Regions from separate parts of the Streptomyces sp. NPDC031265 genome, predicted to be linked through region 2. Evidence: riboswitches for the same ligand, from Rfam matches in the RefSeq annotation. Region 2 holds a riboswitch; each other region holds the start of a gene.

Region 1 (4,275 bases), on a different contig from region 2:
GTACCTCCTCGTCCCCGGTGACGGCGAAGGCCTCGACCCGTACGCCATCCTCGACACGGCGCGGGCCGCCGGGGTCCGGCGGGTCGTCCTCCAGTCGTCGCAGGCCACTGCCACCCGGCCGCACTCCCCCGCGCACGCCCGGCTGCGCGCCTTCGAGGACGCCGTACGGGAGTCGGGCCTCCAGTGGACGGTCCTGCGGCCCAGCGGGTTCGCCTCCAACGCCTACATGTGGTCGCCCTCGGTCCGCTCCGAGCGGACGGTCACGGCACCCTTCGGCGACGTCGGCCTGCCCGTCATCGATCCGGCCGACATCGCCGCGGTCGCCGCCGTGGCCCTGCGCGACGGGAGCCACGCGGGCCGGACGTACGAACTCACCGGACCGGCCCCGGTCTCGCCGCGCGAGCAGGCCCGGGCGATCGGTGACGCGCTGGGGACAGCGGTGCGGTTCGTCGAGCAGAGCCGGGCCGAGGCGCGGGAGCTGCTGATGCGTTTCATGCCGGAGCCGGTGGTCGAGGCCACGCTCGGCATCCTCGGCGAACCCACGCCCGAGGAGCGGCAGGTGAGTCCGGATGTGGAGCGCATCCTGGGCCGGGCACCGCGTACGTTCACGGCCTGGGCGGCGGACAGCGTCGTGGCCTTCAGATGACGTCCGCAGCCGGGGCGGCCCCGTCCCGGGCCGTGCCCGGCCCGCCCTGGCCGGGCGCATCGGCGGCTGCGGCGACGCGCACCGCCCAGCGCTGCTCGACCTTGGCGAACCGCCAGTACGCCAGGGCCGCGGCCCACACCGCGACGAACAGGCCGACGATGATGAAGCCCACGTTGTCCAGGTCGAGGTCCGCGACCCAGCCGGTGACACCGTCGCTCAGATCGAGCTTTTCGTGCAGGACGCCCACCAGCTCGATCGTGCCGATCAGGAAGGCCACCGCGATGGAGAGCCCGGTGATGGTGAGGTTGTAGAACACCTTGCGCACCGGGTTGGAGAAGGCCCACTGGTAGGCGAAGTTCATGAACGTACCGTCGATGGTGTCGAACAGGCTCATCCCCGCCGCGAAGAGCAGCGGCAGGCACAGCACGGCGTACCAGGGCAGCCCGGCGGCCGCCCCCGAGCCGGCCATCACCATCAGTGTGACCTCGGTGGCGGTGTCGAAGCCGAGCCCGAAGAGGAAGCCCAGCGGGTACATCTGGCCGGGCCTGGTGATCGACTTGGTGAAGCGGCCCAGGAGGCGGTTCATGAACCCCCGTGAGTCCAGGTGCTGTTCCAGCTCGGCCTCGTCGTACGTTCCCTCACGCATGGCCCGGAAGACCCGCAGGATGCCGACAAGGGCGAGGAGGTTGAGCGCGGCGATGAGGTAGAGGAACGATCCGGAGACGGTCGTTCCGACGACTCCGAGGGTCTGGTGGGTCTGCGAGTCGTCGTTCATCAGGGTGCCCGCGAGCTGCGCGCCCCCGGCGACCAGCGCCGCCATCGCGACCACGACGCTGGAGTGCCCGAGCGCGAACCAGAAGCCGACCGACACCGGCCGCTTGCCGTCGGCCATCAGCTTGCGGGTGGTGTTGTCGATGGCGGCGATGTGATCGGCGTCGAAGGCGTGCCGCATGCCGAGGGTGTAGGCGGTGACGCCGAGGCCCAGGCCGAACGTCTTCGAGCCGACCTCGTAGTGCTCGGGCACGACGAGCAGGAAGAGTATGCCGAACGCCACGACGTGCAGGGCGGCGATCACCGCCAGCAGCCAGGCGGTGCGGACGGTGTCCTCACGCCGCCACTGGAAAGTGGCGGGCAGGGTGGGCAGGGTCATTCGTTCACGCTCCAGCACCTCGTGGATCATTAGCGAGATGCCGTGGCCGGTCTCCTGGCTTCCGGGGTATCGCACCGTCCCCGCCTTCCCAGCGGCCTTACGGCCCCCAGTGGCACAACGGGACGGGCTACCCGAAGCCGTTCATGGCCTGAACGACATGGGGCCCGATCACAGTGGCGAGGGCCGCTCCGGTCTTGCACCGGTCTTCCCGAACACCACGGCTCGCCAACCGTAGGTGCGACCCGCCTCACCTGCAAGTCTGGCTGCGGGCAGGGGGATTGCAGATCACATTTCGGGCGCGCCGCCGGGGACCGTCCGCCCACCTCGCAGCACGCGGCGGGCCCGCCGCTCGGCCCGACTCCCCACCCTCCGGTCGGCGCGGGGAACGCCGGGCGGCGGTCGATGCGGGCGCGGACCTCGTCGGAGCCGAAGTGGTAGTCGATGCGCCTCACGGCCTCGGCCCAGCCGCGCACGGAGCCCGCGCCGGAGAGCGCCTCGGTCACGAACGGGTCGGTCCACCGCTGCACCGCACGCCGCCACAGCTCCGCGGGCGGCTCCTCCACTGCGGGGATGGCGCGGCCCGTTCGGGTCGCCCCGGTCAGCCGTGCAGGGTCGTGGTCCGGAGCTGGGGATCGGACCCTGTCTCCGCCTCGGTGAACCGTTCCGTGACCCAGCGCTTGTGCGAGAAGAGGACGGTCTGGTCGGTGTAGTGGGGCGATTCGGGGTTGGAGGACTGCCCGTAGGTGAGGATCGTACGGGTGCGGGGACCCTGCGACGTCAGCTCCGTGGCCATGATGAAACTGGAGCCCGACGCGTAGTCCTCCGGGGAGTTCGGGCCTGTGGCGCCGCCGCTGCCCGACGTGGGTGACGCGTTCACGACGTTGAAGCAGCCCTCACCGCCGGAGCAGCCGGGCAGCGGGATCCCCGCCCAGCGCTGCACGCTGCCTATCGGCGCGTCCAGGGGCACCTTGTCGGCGGCCAGCCCGCGCACGGCGTCGGCCAGCGCGCGCCGCACCTGCGGATCGTCGCCGTTGAGCCCGCGCGGGGTGGTGAGCGGCTGGGCCGGGTCGTACGGAACGCGCCACCACGGGTGCCGGCCGCCCACTTGGGTGCGGAACGCCTGCCACAGCACGGCGCCGCGGCTGTCGGCGTCGTCGCGGGTGTCCCAGGCCGCGAGGACGCCGCAGGCGGCGCGCACATCCACCTCGGTGCCGTCGGTGGCGGTCAGGACGGGGTGTGCGCGGCACATCGCGACCGCGTCGTCGCGGCCCAGCTCCGCCGTGTAGTTGCGGTTACCGAGCATGCTCGCCCGCAGCGTGGACAGGGTGAACCCCGGCGTGCCGAGTCCGTCGGTGCCGTCGCGCCGGCCCGCGATCATCTGGAGCCCGAGCTGGGCGCGCGGCCCGAGCGGCACTCCGGCGCGGTACATCCGCGGGTAACCGGTCAGCGGCGCCGAGGGGTTGGTCAGGGTCGAGTCGTTGTTGGAGTTGGCCACGTAGTCGGTCCGGGTCAGCCGGGGCTGGTGGCCGGGGCCGAAGATGCCCGGCACGACCGCGTCGGGGTCGTTGCCCCAGTCGCAGCCCGAGGTCGAACCATCGAGCACGCCCGCCACATCGTGGTCCTCGCCCGGCAGGGCGCACCGCTTGAGCCGGTCGTCGGTGACGTTCGGCACGGCGGAGGAGTCGTTGAAGTACGCGGTGCCGGTGGTGTCCGTGGCCATCGTGTACGTCCAGGGGATGCCCTGGTACGTCTGGTGCGCCTGCTTGAGCTGGGCCACGGACTGCGCCCTGCCGATCGCCAGCCACTCGTTCATCGAGCGCAGGTTGTCGGCGTTGGCATCCCTCAGGGCGTACGCCTCGGTGCGCGTCCAGCCCTCGGCGAGGACCGGCCCGTACCGGGAGGTGTAGAGGGTGGTGGTGACGGTGGAGGGCTTGCCGTCGGCGCCGCGGACCGTGACCGGTACGGTCCGGCGGGTCATCGGCACCGCCTTGCCGTCGACGAGGTGGCTCGTCGGGTCGCCGGGCGTGAGGGTGAGGCGGTAGAGCGAGGCGTGGTCGGTGTAGCTCGTGGTGTGCGTCCAGGCGAGGGCGCGGGTGTGGCCGATCTCGACGAGCGGGGTGCCGTAGATGCTCGCGCCCGCGACGTCGATGACGCCCGGGATCGTCAACTGCACCTGGTAGAAGCGGTCCCCGCCGATCCACGCCAGGTGCGGGTTGGCCAGCAGCATGCCGTCGCGGCCTCGGGTCACGTCACGACCGAGCGCCCAGCCGTTGCTGCCGAGGTCGTCGCGGCGGGGGCCGGTGCGCCTCGACGGGGTCGACGGGGTCGAGGCCGAGCCGCTCGCACCGGCGCCGCGCGCTGCCGCCGCCCCACGTAGCGGCTTCGTCGGCTTCGTGGCCTTGCCAGCGGTCGGCGGGGCCGCGGTGGCGATGGCCTGCTTGAGCGCCGTCGCCCCGGCGGCGCCGTTGACGTCGTAGAC
Region 2 (4,275 bases):
CGCCCGGCGTGAGCTTGGCGAGGTCGGCGACGTCGGAGTGGAGGTCGACCTCCTCCACCGTCCAGGTGTTCTTGATGGCGTCCCGGTAGCGCTCGTAGAAGTCCGGGTAACGCATCGGGCGCAGGGTCAGCTCGAAGCCCGGGTCGAGAAGGTTCTTCTCGGAGTTGGTGGTCATTACTGGCAGGCCTCGCAGGACTCGGGGTTCTCAAGGGAGCAGGCGATCGCGTCGGCGTCGGGAGCCGCCTGCTGGACGGGGATCGGGGCGGCGGCCTGGGCGGCGCGGGCGATCCGGGTCGCCGGGCGCGAGCGCAGGTAGTACGTGGTCTTCAGACCCTGCTTCCAGGCGTACGCGTACATCGACGACAGTTTGCCGATGGTGGGCGTCTCCAGGAACAGGTTCAACGACTGCGACTGGTCCAGGAACGGGGTGCGGGCCGCCGCCATGTCGATCAGGCCGCGCTGCGGGAGCTCCCACGCCGTGCGGTAGAGCGCGCGCACGTCGGCGGGGATCCAGCTGAACTCCTGCACCGAGCCGCTGGCGTCGCGCAGCGCCTCGCGGGACTGCGCGTCCCACACGCCGAGCTTCTTCAGGTCCTCCACCAGGTAGCCGTTGACCTGGAGGAACTCACCGGAGAGCGTCTCGCGCTTGAACAGGTTGGAGACCTGCGGCTCGATGCACTCGTAGACGCCCGCGATGGACGCGATCGTCGCGGTCGGGGCGATCGCGAGCAGCAGCGAGTTGCGCATGCCGACCGAGGCGATCCGCTCGCGCAGCGCCGTCCAGCGCTCCGGCCAGTTCAGCTCGACGTCGTAGTGGTCGGGGTGCAGCACGCCGCGCGCCGCGCGGGTCTTGTCCCAGGCCGGGAGCGGGCCGTTGCGCTCGGCGAGGTCGCAGGACGCCTCGTACGCCGTGAGCATGATGCGCTCGGCCAGCTTGGTGGAGAGCGCCTTCGCCTCGGGGGAGTCGAAGGGCAGGCGCAGCTTGAAGAAGACGTCCTGGAGGCCCATCGCGCCCAGGCCCACCGGACGCCACTTGGCGTTGGAGCGGCCGGCCTGCTCGGTCGGGTAGAAGTTGATGTCGACGACCCGGTCCAGGAAGGTCACGGCCGTACGGACGGTCTCGTCCAGGCGCTTCCAGTCGATCTCGCCCGAGGCGAGCACGAAGGAGCCGAGGTTGACCGAGCCGAGGTTGCAGACGGCCGTCTCGCCGTCGTCCGTGACCTCAAGGATCTCGGTGCAGAGGTTGGAGGAGTGGACCGTGTGGCCGGGCTCCGCCGTCTGGTTGGCGGTGCGGTTGGAGGCGTCCTTGAAGGTCATCCAGCCGTTGCCGGTCTGCGCCAGGGTGCGCATCATCCGGCCGTACAGGTCCCGGGCCGGCATCGTCTTCTGGGCGAGACCGGCCGCCTCGGCCTTGCGGTAGGCGGCGTCGAACTCGTCGCCCCACAGGTCCACCAGCTCCGGCACGTCGGCGGGGGAGAACAGCGACCAGGTGCCGTCCGCGTCCACACGGCGCATGAACTCGTCCGGGATCCAGTGCGCCAGGTTCAGGTTGTGCGTGCGCCGGGCGTCCTCACCGGTGTTGTCGCGCAGCTCCAGGAACTCCTCGATGTCGGAGTGCCAGGTCTCCAGGTAGACCGCGGCCGCGCCCTTGCGCCGCCCGCCCTGGTTGACGGCCGCGACGGAGGCGTCCAGCGTCTTCAGGAACGGGACGATGCCGTTGGAGTGGCCGTTGGTGCCCCGGATGAGCGAGCCGCGCGAGCGGATGCGGGAGTACGAGAGGCCGATGCCGCCCGCGTGCTTCGACAGACGTGCCACCTGGTGGTAACGGTCGTAGATCGAGTCCAGCTCGTCCAGCGGGGAGTCCAGCAGGTAGCAGCTGGACATCTGGGGGTGGCGGGTGCCGGAGTTGAAGAGCGTCGGCGAGGACGGCAGGTAGTCGAGCCGGCTCATCAGGCCGTACAGCGAGGCGACCTCGTCGAGCGCGCGCACCGAGTCGTCCTCGGCCAGACCCGCCGCGACCCGGAGCATGAAGTGCTGCGGGGTCTCGATGACCTGGCGGGTGATCGGGTGCCGCAGCAGGTAGCGGGAGTAGAGCGTGCGCAGTCCGAAGTAGCCGAAGCGGTCGTCGGCGCCGTCCGCGAGGGAGGCGGCGACCAGCGCGTCCAGACGCTCCGAGTGCAGCCGTACGAAGTCGGCGGTGCGGTCCGCGATCAGGCCCTCGCGGTGGCCGACCTCGACCGAGTCGGAGAACGAGACCGAGCCCTGGGTCGCGGCCTCGTCGGCGATCGTGACCGTCAGCAGCCGGGCGGCGAGGCGGGAGTACGCCGGGTCCTCGGAGATCAGACCGGCGGCGGCCTCGGTGGCGAGCCCACGCAGCTCCGCCTCGTCCGAGCGCGCGTTGCGGCCGCGCAGCGCGGCGGCGGCGACACGGCCGGGGTCGGTGTCCGGCAGATCGGCGGTGAGGTCGGTCAGGGTCCGCAGCAGCGCGGTCCCGGGGGCATCGGCCGGCTCTTCGGCGATCGCTGAGGCGGGATCCGCAGGGGCGATGGTCACGTGGGGGCACTCCTCGCTCGGCACGGGGCCTTGGGGAAGTGCGCGGGCACACGGACACACCCCCTCGGGGGTACGCCGCGTCCACATGCCCATTCCGCGAGGCCCGGACGTCTGGCACCCGGACCGGACGGCCAGGGCGCGCTGTCGGCAGGTCCTCGGACTGACCAGGTACGCAAATGCGTACGAGTACACCGTTGCGGGACAGTTCCGGATTTGCACCGGATTCCCCTGCGGCGACAGCGAGCACGAGCATACATCTTGTGCCGGGAGTTGTTGGCGCCCCCACATGTTGTGTCGCATCCGTACCGGAGCGTGTTTGTTGGGGAGTTGCTCGACTGCGGGCCGGTGGGGGCTGGTCGCTCCCCCAAGTTCTCGGCTTCGCTCGAACAGGGGGACCCCCATCGCGGCGGAGCCGCACATGTCACAGCCCCGCGCCCCTCAGGGGTTGGGGGTGCCGTACGCCGAACCTTCAGGCGGTCGTGGGCATTCCCCCAGGCAGCGGAAACGGGCCGCCGGAAACCCGGCGGCCCGTCATGTGGCTCGCGTCAGTGTGTCGCGGCCGGGAGTTCCGTCTGTACGCCCGGGTCGCCCGCGTCCGCCGTGTAGTCCTCCGGGGACGTCTCGTCGACGCCGTCGGGGGCCTTCAGGGCCCTCAGGACCACCGTGAGGACCACGGTGACGGCGACGTTCAGGACGAACGCGGTGAGGCCGATGTAGCCGATCTCACCGATGCCGGGGATGTTCTTGGAGCTGCCGCCGAAGTGCTTCTGGGTGGGCGAGGCGACCCCGTACGCGGCGAGCGTGCCGTACGCCATGCCCACCGCCCAGCCCGCCAGCAGCGCCCAGCGGTGGAACCAGCGGGTGAACAGACCGCCCACCAGGGCCGGGAAGGTCTGCAGGATCCAGATGCCGCCGAGCAGCTGGAAGTTGATCGCGACCGTCTTGTCCATGGTCAGGACGAAGACCAGCGCGCCCACCTTCACCAGGAGCGAGACCAGCTTGGATACCTTGGTCTCCTGCTCCGGCGTGGCGTCCGGCTTGAGGAAGTCCTTGTAGATGTTGCGGGTGAAGAGGTTCGCGGCCGCGATCGACATGATCGCCGCCGGGACGAGCGCGCCGATGCCGATGGCGGCGAACGCCACGCCCGCGAACCAGTCCGGGAACATGTCCTCGAAGAGCTGCGGGATCGCCAGCTGGCCGTTCTTGACCTTGACCCCGGCCGCGATCGCCATGAAGCCGAGCAGCGCGAGCAGGCCCAGCATCAGCGAGTACAGCGGCAGGATCGTGGTGTTGCGGCGGATGACGTTGCGGCTGCGGGAGGAGAGGGTCGCCGTGATCGAGTGCGGGTACATGAAGAGCGCCAGCGCCGAGCCGAGGGCGAGTGTGGCGTACGTCCACTGCCCGGCCTCGGGGGGCACCAGCGCACCCGTGGGCTTCCCGGCCGCGTTGGGTGTCTCGAACTTGTGCCGGGCCGCCGCGAAGATGTCGTCGAAGCCGCCGAGCTTGATCGGGATGTAGATGATCGCCACCAGGATGACGAGGTAGATCAGGCCGTCCTTCACGAACGCGATCAGCGCGGGCGCGCGCAGGCCCGAGGAGTAGGTGTACGCGGCGAGCACCGCGAACGCGATCAGCAGCGGCAGGTCCTTGAGGAACCAGTTGCCGGACCCGCCGATGCCCATCACGTCGAGCACCGCCTGGATGCCGACCAGTTGGAGCGCG
Region 3 (4,275 bases), on a different contig from region 2:
GGATAGCCCGCGGCGGCGAGCTCGTCGGCGACGAGCATGTGCGAGCGGGCCGCCTCCAGGCTGATGACGTCGGCGTCGAGGTCGTCGATGGCCTGGAGGATGTCGCCGAACTCGGCGTAGCACATGTGGGTGTGGATCTGGGTGTCGGGACGTACGCCCCCGGTGGTCAGCCGGAACGATTCCGTGGCCCAGTCCAGATAGGCGGCGCGGTCCGCGGCGCGCAGCGGCAGCGTCTCGCGCAGGGCGGGCTCGTCGACCTGGATGACCGACGTCCCGGCCGCTTCCAGGTCCTCGACCTCGTCGCGCAGGGCGAGCGCCACCTGGCGGGCGGTCTCGGCGAGCGGCTGGTCGTCGCGGACGAACGACCAGGCCAGCATGGTGACCGGCCCGGTGAGCATGCCCTTGACAGGGCGGTCGGTGAGCGACTGGGCGTACGCCGTCCAGCGGACTGTCATCGGCCTCGGCCGGGAGATGTCGCCGGCCAGGACCGGCGGGCGGACATAGCGCGTGCCGTACGACTGGACCCAGCCGTGCCGGGTGGCGAGGTAGCCGGTCAGCTGCTCGGCGAAGTACTGCACCATGTCGTTGCGTTCGGCCTCGCCGTGGACGAGGACGTCGATGCCCGCCTTCTCCTGGAAGGCGACGACCTCGCGGATCTCGGCCTTGATGCGCTCCTCGTAGCCCGCGGTGTCGACGCGTCCGGCGCGCAGGTCGGCGCGGGCGGAGCGCACCTCTGTGGTCTGCGGGAACGAGCCGATGGTGGTCGTGGGCAGCAGCGGCAGCCGCAGCCGGGCGCGCTGGGCCGGGGCGCGTTCGCCGTACGGCTGGGAGCGGCGACCGTCCGCCTCGGTGACCGTCGACGTACGCGCGCGTACCGCCGGGTTGTGGGTGAGGGCGGATCCGGCGCGCGAGGCCAGGTCCGCGCGGTTGGCGGCGAGTTCGGCGGCGATGGCGCCGGTGCCGGTGGTGAGGCCGCGGGCCAGCGTCACGGTCTCGGCGGTCTTCTGGTGGGCGAAGGCGAGCCAGCGGGCGATCTGCGGGTCGATGTCGCGTTCGGCCGTCGCGTCGAGCGGAACGTGCAGCAGCGAGCAGGACGGTGCCACGTCGACGGTGCCCGCGAGGCCGAGGAGCGTGCCGAGAGTGGCGAGGGACTTCTCGTAGTCGTTTATCCAGATGTTGCGGCCGTCGACGACGCCCGCGACCAGCCGCTTGCCGGGCAGTCCGCCGACGGCCGCGAGGGTGTCGAGGTTGGCGGCGGCCGGTCCCGTGAAGTCCAGGCCGAGGCCGTCCACGGGCGCCTTGGCGAGGACGGGCAGGGCCTCGCCGAGCTGGTCGAAGTAGGAGGCGACCAGCAGCTTGGGGCGGTCGGTGAGGCTGCCGAGCGCCCGGTAGGCGCGGGCGGCGGCGTCCAGTTCGGCGGGGGTGCGGTCCTGGACGAGGGCGGGCTCGTCGAGCTGCACCCACTGCGCGCCGGCCGCCCGCAGATCGGCGAGCACCTCTGCGTACACGGGCAGCAGCCGCTCCAGCAGGGCCAGAGGCTCGAAGGCGGCGTCGACGCCGGGCGCGGGCTTGGCCAGGAGGAGGTAGGTGACCGGGCCGACCAGGACGGGCCGGGCCGCGAGGCCGAGCGCCAGCGCCTCGGTGAGCTCGGCGACCTGCTTGCCGGAGTCGGCGGTGAAGACGGTGTCCGGGCCGAGTTCGGGCACCAGGTAGTGGTAGTTGGTGTCGAACCACTTGGTCATCTCCAGCGGCGCCACGTCCTGGGTGCCGCGCGCCATGGCGAAGTAGCCGTCGAGTGTGTCGGTCTCGACGGCGGTGCGGTGCCGGTCGGGGATCGCCCCCACCATCACGCTGGTGTCGAGGACGTGGTCGTAGTACGAGAAGTCGCCGGTGGGGACTTCGTCGACGCCCGCGTCGGCGAGCCGGCGCCAGTTGGCGCGGCGCAGGTCGCGGGCGGTGTCACGGAGGGCGTCGGCACTGACGCGGCCCTTCCAGTACCCCTCGACGGCCTTCTTGAGTTCCCGGTCGGGGCCCTGGCGGGGGTAGCCGTACACGGTGGCCCGTGCTGCCGCGGCTGCGGACTTGCTGGTCACGAAACTCTCCTTCGCGAGAATGTCTCGAAATCGACCCTGATGCGGGTCGTGGGCGCGAAGGGAGACGGACAGGGCGGCCCGCGCGGAGCGGTGCCCGCGCTCGAACCACCTCTTGTCTCGCCGACCCGCCCACGAGGTCACCAAGGTCTCCGCGCGCGTCGGTCGCGCACGGGCAACGGGCAGGTCTTCGGACTCGCGGGCACGCCTGCCGGTTTCCCGGCGGACACCTAGTGGCCGTCGCTTCCCAGACCCGGCCGGGCCCAGTGCGTATGACGGCGGTCGTTCCCGCTCACCGCTGCGGGGCAGTCCCGGATTCCCACCGGGTTCCCTCTTACGACGCCTCCCGCCTGGCGGACGGGGGCGAACCAGCTGCGAGCGCCACCCTACAGAGCCGGGGGCCGGAAGGCCCCTCACATCGGGCCCGCACGCCTCGTGATGTCCGACATCGGAGGCGTGCCGCAGTCGCACACAGGTGCTCACAGCATCGGGGCGCGATTAGTGTGGCCGACGTAACCACTCGTGATCGCCGCACGTGACATCGAAGTAACGGGCATTTCGTACGGTCGGAACCCAAGGGATCCCGGCCGAGACGAGAGGGGACACCCGTTGACCGCACAGGGCACGCGGGCCGCCACCGAACAGGTGCGCACGGTCTGCTCGTACTGCGGTGTGGGCTGCGGGATGGTCCTCGACATCACCGTGGGGCCGGACGGCCGGCGCACGGTACTCAAGGCCTCCGGCGACAAGGCGCACCCCGCGAACTCCGGACGGCTGTGCACCAAGGGGGCGACGACGGCCGACATGCTGGCCGCACCCGGACGCCTGGCCACCGCGCTGGTACGGGGCGAGCGGGGGGCAGAGCCGGTGCCCGCCGGCGTCGACGCGATGATCGCCGAGACGGCGGGCAGGCTGCGGGCGATCGTCGACGAGCACGGGCCGGACGCCGTCGCGCTGTACGTGTCGGGCCAGATGAGCCTGGAGGCGCAGTACCTGGCCAACAAGCTGACCAAGGGGTTCATCGGCACCAACCAGATCGAGTCCAACTCCCGGCTGTGCATGGCCAGTGCGGGCAGCGGCTACAAGCTGTCGCTCGGCGCGGACGGGCCGCCCGGCTCGTACCAGGACTTCGAGAAGGCGGACGTCTTCCTGGTCATCGGCTCCAACATGGCCGACTGTCATCCCATCCTCTTTCTGAGGATGATGGAGCGCGTCAAGGCCGGGGCGAAGCTGATCGTCGTCGACCCGCGCCGCACCGCGACCGCCGCCAAGGCCGACCTCTTCCTGCAGATCAAGCCCGGCGCGGATCTCGCCCTGCTCAACGGGCTCCTGCACCTGCTCCAGGAGAACGGGCACACGGACACCGCCTTCATCGCCGAGCACACCGAGGGCTGGGAGGCGATGGGCGAGTTCCTGGCCGACTACGCGCCCGCCTCGGTCGCGGAGATCACCGGGATCCCCGAGGACGACATCCGCACGGCGGCGCGGTGGATCGGCGCGGCCGACGAGTGGATGAGCTGCTGGACCATGGGGCTCAACCAGTCCACGCACGGCACCTGGAACACCAACGCCCTGGTCAACCTGCATCTGGCGACCGGCGCGATCTGCCGCCCCGGCAGCGGCCCCTTCTCGCTCACCGGCCAGCCGAACGCCATGGGTGGCCGCGAGATGGGCTATATGGGCCCCGGGCTGCCCGGCCAGCGCTCGGTGCTCGTCGACGAGGAGCGGGCCTTCACCGAGGAGCTGTGGGGGCTGCGGCCGGGCACGCTGCGCACGGACGGGGCGGGGCTCGGCACCGTCGAGATGTTCCGGCGGATGGCCGACGGCGACATCAAGGCGTGCTGGGTGATCTGCACCAATCCGGTCGCCTCGGTCGCCAACCGCCGCACCGTCGTCGAGGGCCTGCGGGCGGCCGAGTTCGTCGTCGTCCAGGACGTGTTCGCGGAGACCGAGACCACCGCGTACGCGGACGTGGTGCTGCCCGGCGCCCTGTGGACGGAGGCCGAGGGCGTCCTCATCAACAGCGAGCGCAACCTCACCCTCGCCCAGCCGGCCCTCGACGCGCCCGGCGAGGCACTGCCCGACTGGCAGATCATCGCGCGCGTGGCGTGCGCGATGGGGTACGAGGAGGCGTTCACCTACGCCGGTCCCGAAGAGGTCTTCGAGGAGATCAAGCGCGCCTGGA

What was found. Region 2 has a riboswitch for cobalamin ahead of ACZ499_RS29120 (ribonucleoside-diphosphate reductase subunit alpha). Riboswitches for the same ligand answer to the same signal wherever they lie in the genome.
Region 1: linked by a shared signal. The riboswitch ahead of nicT (Nickel transporter NicT) and the one ahead of ACZ499_RS29120 (ribonucleoside-diphosphate reductase subunit alpha) in region 2 are both predicted to bind cobalamin.
Region 3: linked by a shared signal. The riboswitch ahead of metE (5-methyltetrahydropteroyltriglutamate--homocysteine S-methyltransferase) and the one ahead of ACZ499_RS29120 (ribonucleoside-diphosphate reductase subunit alpha) in region 2 are both predicted to bind cobalamin.

The regions. Positions count from the first base shown of each region.
Region 1 is NZ_JBVIHM010000020.1:132,976-137,250, forward strand. Features, by position in the region: gene ACZ499_RS27190 (NAD(P)H-binding protein) at 1-646, shown strand, start outside; gene nicT (Nickel transporter NicT) at 639-1,796, opposite strand; cobalamin riboswitch at 1,824-2,031, opposite strand; gene ACZ499_RS27200 (penicillin acylase family protein) at 2,395-4,275, opposite strand, start outside.
Region 2 is NZ_JBVIHM010000023.1:67,112-71,386, reverse strand. Features, by position in the region: gene ACZ499_RS29125 (ribonucleotide-diphosphate reductase subunit beta) at 1-175, opposite strand, end outside; gene ACZ499_RS29120 (ribonucleoside-diphosphate reductase subunit alpha) at 175-2,553, opposite strand; cobalamin riboswitch at 2,683-2,806, opposite strand; gene mctP (monocarboxylate uptake permease MctP) at 3,099-4,275, opposite strand, start outside.
Region 3 is NZ_JBVIHM010000005.1:221,214-225,488, reverse strand. Features, by position in the region: gene metE (5-methyltetrahydropteroyltriglutamate--homocysteine S-methyltransferase) at 1-2,093, opposite strand, end outside; cobalamin riboswitch at 2,255-2,478, opposite strand; gene ACZ499_RS11170 (molybdopterin-dependent oxidoreductase) at 2,775-4,275, shown strand, end outside.